3 regions of the Nitratireductor sp. GZWM139 genome follow, and region 3 is predicted to be linked to each of the others. Evidence: riboswitches for the same ligand, from Rfam matches in the RefSeq annotation. Region 3 holds a riboswitch; each other region holds the start of a gene.
What was found. Region 3 has a riboswitch for cobalamin ahead of NDI72_RS03410 (TonB-dependent receptor plug domain-containing protein). Riboswitches for the same ligand answer to the same signal wherever they lie in the genome.
Positions count from the first base shown of each region.

Region 1 (2,261 bases), on a different contig from region 3:
GCCTTCCCAAGGCGTCATGCCTCAGTGGCTATCAGGAAAACGCTCTCCGCTTACAGTTGCGGGGGCAGCCGTGGTTTTGGCGCGATTGCGCCGCACCACGTTCCCTCTGGGTCCGCTTCAGCGGAACCGACAGCGGGCGGAGCATACAAGAATCGCCACGCCCCGCAAACGCTTTGTTGCCCACATTGACAGACGTGGCAGGCGAGCCGTAAATGCGCAGCAGACGGTCCTTCTCCCGCAATGGAGAGGGCCAGGGTCAGGACCTATCAATATGACCACAATGGTCGGCCTGATTTGTGCGGATACGCGAAGCAAGACAGTAGGAAGACTTCATGTCTTTCAAGGTCTTGCGACAAAGTTGCCCGTGCAAAACAGGCCGATCCGAAGGACGCTCGATAGACCGGCGATCTGCCGCGTCAAACCCCTTGACCGGGGAGAGGCCCCGCTCTGCGGGCTTTTCCTCGCATCTCTTGGTCTATCGAACGCCATTGCGGTCATATTGATAGGTACTGACCCTAGAGGGAATGCGGTGCGGGCCTTGCCCAATGCCGCAGCTGTCCCCGCAACTGTAAGCGGAGAGCGCACCTGACACGCCACTGGGGTTTGCCCTGGGAAGGCTGGAAAGCGCATCGACCCGTGAGCCAGGAAACCTGCCGTCTGCGAATGAAATCCTGACCGCCTGGCGGGTGTCCCGGGCAAGGAGTGTGCATTGTGACTGCTGACAGCGCCGCTGCGCGCCTTCTCCCGACCATTCATGGTGTCTCTGCCAGTACGCGGCCGCAAAAGGCCCGTGCGCCCCTCACCCGCGTCTTATCGTTCTCCACACTCCATCACCTGAAGGATATCCCATGACCACGAGTTTCGACCGGGTTCCCTGCACCGTCGTGACCGGCTTTCTCGGCGCCGGCAAGACGACGCTGATCCGCAATGTTCTGGAAGGCGCGCATGGCAAGCGGCTGGCGATCATCGTCAATGAGTTCGGCGATGCCGGCATTGATGGCGAGGTGCTGAAAAGCTGCGGGCTGGACAATTGCCCCGAGGAAAACGTTCTCGAACTGGCCAATGGCTGCATCTGCTGCACGGTTGCCGATGATTTCGTGCCGGCGCTCGACCAGATCCTCGCACGTGAGCCGAAGGTCGATCACATTCTGATCGAGACGTCCGGTCTGGCGCTGCCAAAGCCGCTGGTGCAGGCCTTTCAGTGGCCGGCAATCAAGAACCGTGTGACGGTCGATGGCGTGATTGCCGTGGTGGACGGGCCGGCGCTTGCCGACGGTCATGTGGCTGCGGACATGGACGCGCTGGATGCACAGCGCGCAGCCGACGATTCGCTCGACCATGATGATCCGATCGAAGAAGTGTTCGACGACCAGGTGGCCTGCGCTGACCTGATCGTTCTGTCGAAGAACGATCTTCTGGATGAGGAAGCCGCCGGGCGCGCCCGCGCGCGGATTGCGGGGCATCTGTCGCGCAATGTGCAGATCGTGCCGAGCGCGCATGGCAAGGTGGACCCTGCCCTGCTGCTGGGTCTCGGGCTTGCCGTCGAGGACGACATCGAGAACCGCAAGACGCATCACGACGATGCGCATGACCATGAGCACGACGATTTCGATACATTCGTTGTCGATCTGCCATCGGTTCTGCGGCCCGAAGATCTGGAAGCGCGTGTCAATGCGGCGGTGGAGACCGGCGAGGTTCTGCGCCTCAAGGGCTTTGCGCATGTGAAGGGCAAGCCCATGCGCCTGCAGGTGCAGGCAGTCGGTCCGCGCGTGTCGCACCATTACGACCGCCCGTGGAAGGCCGGCGAAGCCGCCGAGACGCGGCTTGTCGTGATCGGTCTCAAGGGCATCGACCGCGCGCGTATCGAAAGCCTTCTCTCGGCCTGATCCGATGCACATCCTCGCCACCACCAGTGCCTCACTCGACGATCTGATCGAGCCTGTCGATCTGCAGCAGTCGCCGGCGGACATGGTGGCGCTGTCGTTCACCGACAGCGATCTGGCGGGGATTGCCTCTGCATGGCAGGCGCAGCGCGAGGCCCTGCCCGCGCTGCGCCTTGCCGCACTGCGCGACCTGAGACACCCCATGTCGGTCGATCTGTGGATCGACAACACGGCAGCGCATGCCCGCGTCATTCTGGTGCGGGTGCTGGGCGGCTATGAGTGGTGGCGCTATGGCTGCGACCGGCTTTCCGCACTGGCCCGGCAAAAGGGCATCGCGCTGGCGCTGCTTCCCGGCGAATGCCATCAGGACGACGCGCG
Region 1 covers NZ_JAMQML010000014.1:42,900-45,160, reverse strand. The annotation lists cobalamin riboswitch at 1-146, opposite strand, end outside; cobalamin riboswitch at 475-672, shown strand; gene cobW (cobalamin biosynthesis protein CobW) at 849-1,886, shown strand; gene cobN (cobaltochelatase subunit CobN) at 1,891-2,261, shown strand, end outside.
Region 1: linked by a shared signal. The riboswitch ahead of cobW (cobalamin biosynthesis protein CobW) and the one ahead of NDI72_RS03410 (TonB-dependent receptor plug domain-containing protein) in region 3 are both predicted to bind cobalamin.

Region 2 (2,261 bases), on a different contig from region 3:
GTTGGCGCTGAACAGACAGCGAATGCTGTTCGCGCCGGTCTCCGCCGAGAGCGCGCGCAATTGCGCAAGGCAATCCTCGGGCGTTCCCGCGATGGTGAAATCCGCCAGCATGGCGGCGCGATCACGCGGCGCAGGTGGCTGCATTCCACGCTCCAGCGCCCGTGCCGCGCGCCGTGCATTGAGCTTTTCCAGAAGCGCATCGACCCGCTCCATGGCCTGCGCCCGGGTCGGCGCGATCATCACGTAACGCGACAGCGATGAGGCGGCGAGCGGCGCGCGCGACCCGCCATGGCGATCAAGCGCTGCATGAAACACCGGCAACTGCCGCGCTTCATTGGGTTCAAGGCTCAAAAGAAGCGGAAAACCGTTCCTGGCGGCGATGTCGACCGTCTCTTCCGAGACGCCGGCGACATAAATCGGCGGATGCGGCTTTTGCACCGGCGGCGGCCCGACGGAGACGTTGGAAAAACGCCACGGCCCGCCATCCGCCGAACAATGCGGCTTCGTCCAGGCGTCGATCATGATCCTCAACGCTTCGGCAAACCGCCTTGATGCGTCATCGCGCGAAATCTCGAGCGCGGTGAATGTGCCGGGCTCGGTGCCGCGCCCGATCCCCACATCCACGCGCCCGCCGCTCTGAAAATCGAGCTGCGCGATCTGCTCGGCAAGCAGCAGCGGATGATAGAGCGGCAAAACGAGGATCGACGTGCCGAACCGCAGCCTCTCCGTCCGCGCCAGAACCTCCGCGCCAAGCAGAAGCGTGGACGGATAGGGCAGCGTTTCGCGACCGAAATGAAATTCGTTGAACCAGATGCCGCCGAAACCAAGCGCGTCCGCCCGTTCGACAAGACGCATCAGCGCCCGGTGGTCGCCAAGCGCGCCTTCGCGGGCAAAGCCTGCCAGATCAACGCGCATGGCGCGACCCGCCCGAATGCGGCGCACCACATTGGAACAATCGGCTCAGTTCGGCCTGCGCCGAAGGAAATCGGGAAACGGATCGGAGACGTGACGTCCCGATAGACGGACTCATTGCCGGCAAAGCGCCTGCATGCATTCTGGGCCTCCTGCCGGCGCACCTCGTCCGGCGTTCATGGTCTATGCATGAGGCAGGTCTCCTGACTCGCGGCTCGAACGTTCGGTCCGCCTTCCCGGCTTTCGCCAGTGGCATTGGAAAGAACTTGCCGCTTACAGTTGCGAGGGCAGTCCCGGAATTGGTCTGTCTGGCAGACCGCACCGGGTTCCCTTTTCATCCGCGAAAGGCGGAACCGCATGCGGCGGCGACCCTATCCGCGAAGGAACCGCGACGCAACCGCGAAAGGCGTTTGCGCGAAAGAACGGCCGACGCGTAGCTGGCTTGCCGCAACATGCACCGGTTCGCCAAGCCCACCATTCGCGCAAGCGATGAGGAGAGCGCCTCGATCGTGGCTTGCCCGGCAGCACGTGAAGTCGACCTATCTCGCCTTCGAGAAGTTCTACAAACTGCTCTAGGATCAGGGCTCTAGCAACCGGAAGTCGCCTTCAGCCCCCGGCGAAATTCACACCGCCGGGCTGCGGGGCGAAGCGGACGAGCCGACTGTCCGTAACGCCGGCCTGACGATGCGGCAGCGCTTCATGGTAGGCCGGGTCGCGCATCATCTGCGCAAACACGCCGACCGATGGATATTCGGCAATGAAGCAGATGTCCCACGCCTCTGCCTGCGGGCCGATCAGCATCAGCTCGAAACCGCCCCGCCAGACGATGCGCCCGCCCAACCGTTCCAGAACGGGCGCGCTGATCCGGCTGTATTCCGCATAGGCGTCCCGACCGCTTGCCACCCGGCCATCCGGATAATCCGCCCGCTCACGCAGCTTGATGAGATTGAGCATCTGGACCGGCCCCGGCCGTGCATCCGCCCGAAACGCCTCCCAGATCTCCTTGGTAAAACCGGTGTAACGCGTCATCTGCTTCACCTTCCCTGATAGACGGGCGTACGCCGTTCGATCCATGCGTCGAGCCCTTCATGCACATCTGCCGTCGCGCACATGCGGGCAAACTGTTCGCGCTCGATCAGAAGCCCCTCTTCAATCGTCGTGTTTATGCCCCGCGTCACGGCCGATATGATCCGGGCGGCCGCCAGTGGCGAATGCTGCAGGATGCGCTCCGCCAGCTCAAACGCCGCAGGAAGCAGATCTTCCGCAGGCACCACCCTGTTCACCAGCCCCAGCTCATGGGCGCGCTGCGCCCCGAACGTATCTCCCGTCAGGAGCAGTTCCAGCGCGCG
Region 2 covers NZ_JAMQML010000006.1:3,577-5,837, reverse strand. The annotation lists gene NDI72_RS08710 (LLM class flavin-dependent oxidoreductase) at 1-915, opposite strand, end outside; cobalamin riboswitch at 1,089-1,285, opposite strand; gene NDI72_RS08705 (DUF1330 domain-containing protein) at 1,519-1,941, opposite strand; gene NDI72_RS08700 (crotonase/enoyl-CoA hydratase family protein) at 1,947-2,261, opposite strand, start outside.
Region 2: linked by a shared signal. The riboswitch ahead of NDI72_RS08710 (LLM class flavin-dependent oxidoreductase) and the one ahead of NDI72_RS03410 (TonB-dependent receptor plug domain-containing protein) in region 3 are both predicted to bind cobalamin.

Region 3 (2,261 bases):
AAGCTGGTTTCAGGCCGCAGATTGGGGTTTGCCCCGAACGGACCGAAAAGCTCGTTGAGGCTGGGTGCACGGAAGCCGGTTCCCACCGAGCCGTGCAGACGCGTTCCGGTCGCATCGATGAGATAGGAGGCGGTTGCCCGGTATGTGGTGTGCCCGCCGAATTCGCTGTGCTCGTCCTGCCGGAGGCCGGCTGTCAGCGTCAGGTTTTCAACCGGCGTGGCAATGGCCTCGCCCCAGACGCCTGCGATCCAGAAATCGGAATCGATCTGGGGGTTGAACATGCCGGCGGGAAAGACTGCGCTCTGGCGTTCGTAATCCGCGCCACCCTGAACCGTCAGCCATTCATTGACGTCGAATGCGCCCAGATAATCGGCCTTGTAGCGGCGACCGTCATAAGAGCCGTCGAACGCGGTGCCGGTGATGGAGCGTTCCAGGTCGAAGGCCTGCACGGAAACCGTGTTGCGGAAGCGGCCGTTCATCAGGTCGAGATTGAAGCCGGCCCGGCCGGCCAGCTGTTTGCTGTGGTTGGTCGCCGTCAGATTGTCGCTCGGCAGAATGGTGCCGAAGCCCTGATTGTCGAACTCGGCTTCCGCGTCGATGTAGAGCGCCGAGCCGAATACGGAGAACACGTCTGAAAATGCATGCTCGGCATTCACGTCGAAGGTGACGTTCTCATAGCCATCGCGCTCCGTGCCCGAAGCCGCAGCCGAAATGCCGTCGGTGCGGTAGCCGGTTGCGTTGATGGAGAGTTTCGACTGTTCGTTCGCCGCCCTGAAACCGTAGGAGCCGCCGACCGTGCCGTGCGAGCCGCCTTCGCCCTGAATGATATGGGCGATGCCCGGTTCGATGTCGCCCAGCGTCGACAGGCTGATCACACCGGCAATCGCATCGGAGCCGTAAAGCGTGCTCTGCGATCCCTTCAGCACTTCGATGCTCTGCAGGCCGCCCGACAGAAGATACTGGTAGGACGTCTGCACCTGCGGGCTGGTCGGATCGGAAATGTCGATGCCGTTATAGAGCGTCTTCACATAGCGGCGCGGCGCGCCGCGGATCGAAAGGCTGCCCTCTGCGCCAACGCCACCCGGCGATGAGAGGCTCACACCCGGCAGCAGGTCGAGATACTCGACGGCCAGCGGCAGGGACTGTTCCTCGATCTCTTCACGGCCCACCACGTCCACCGTCGACCCCACGGTGGAGGCCTCTGCCGGTGTGCGGTTGGGCGTGATGACCAGTTTTTCAAGCACATAGTCTTCTGCGCCCGCCATGGTGGCTGAAAGGCCCGTCAGCAGCGCCGAAGCGCTGAGCAGGAGCCGGGTGCGATAACGTCTGGATGGCATGCGTGCTCTCCATGAGAATGCTGCTTCTTTTGCTGGAGAGCGATGGCTGTCTGAATCTGTCCCCCGCCAGCGATGACATTTCGTCACCACTGCGAGATCCACAGCCCCGGAAGCGTCCCGCATCCGGTCGGTGACGGCTCAAGGCAGGTTTCCTGGCTCGCGCTTCATCGGCTTCCTCGCCTTCCCGGGGCATTGCACCCAGTGGCATAGGAGGAGCCTCGGCGCTCACAGTTGCGGGAGCAGCCACGGCTGCGGCCTGATCATGCAGGGCCGTTCCGTGTTCCCTTTTCCCCGGCATGCGAGTGCCTGCCGGAGCACCTCAAGCGAACAAAATTCGCTTACCAACTGGCTCCGGCAGCGTCAATTGCGGCCTGTGGGACGGCTGTTCCACCCATAACGGTGCAGGTGGCGGGTATTGTCAGTACAGGTTTCGGAAATTGTTGCGAAATCGGCTCTATTTGTCAGTTTTACGGCTCATTTGTCGCAAACTCGTCATTTCAACGGTCGAAAAACCTGCAAAACTTACCATTGGCCCCGGTCGTTTTTTGACATCGCTGGCGCGATGGGAAATGCTGAACACAAACTGATAACGGCAAGAAATGGGAGTGCGTCGATGACGTTTTTCAAGAGCAATGGCGAGAAAGTGCCAGCCCGCGTCGCCGAAATGGCGAACGAAGCGCGCGTCGGAAAAATGGACAGACGTGAGTTCCTGGCGCTGGCAAGCGCACTCGGCGCATCGACAGCCGCCGCCTACGGCATGCTCGGCCTTGCGGCACCCACCCATGCGCTCGCTCAGGAGCCCAAAATGGGCGGCACGCTGCGTGTGGCCATGTTCATCAAGGATCCGAAAGACCCGCGCACGGCCGACTGGTCCGAGATCGCGAACGCCATGCGCCAGACGCTTGAGCCGCTGGTGAAATACAC
Region 3 covers NZ_JAMQML010000002.1:205,907-208,167, forward strand. The annotation lists gene NDI72_RS03410 (TonB-dependent receptor plug domain-containing protein) at 1-1,337, opposite strand, end outside; cobalamin riboswitch at 1,463-1,674, opposite strand; gene NDI72_RS03415 (ABC transporter substrate-binding protein) at 1,951-2,261, shown strand, end outside.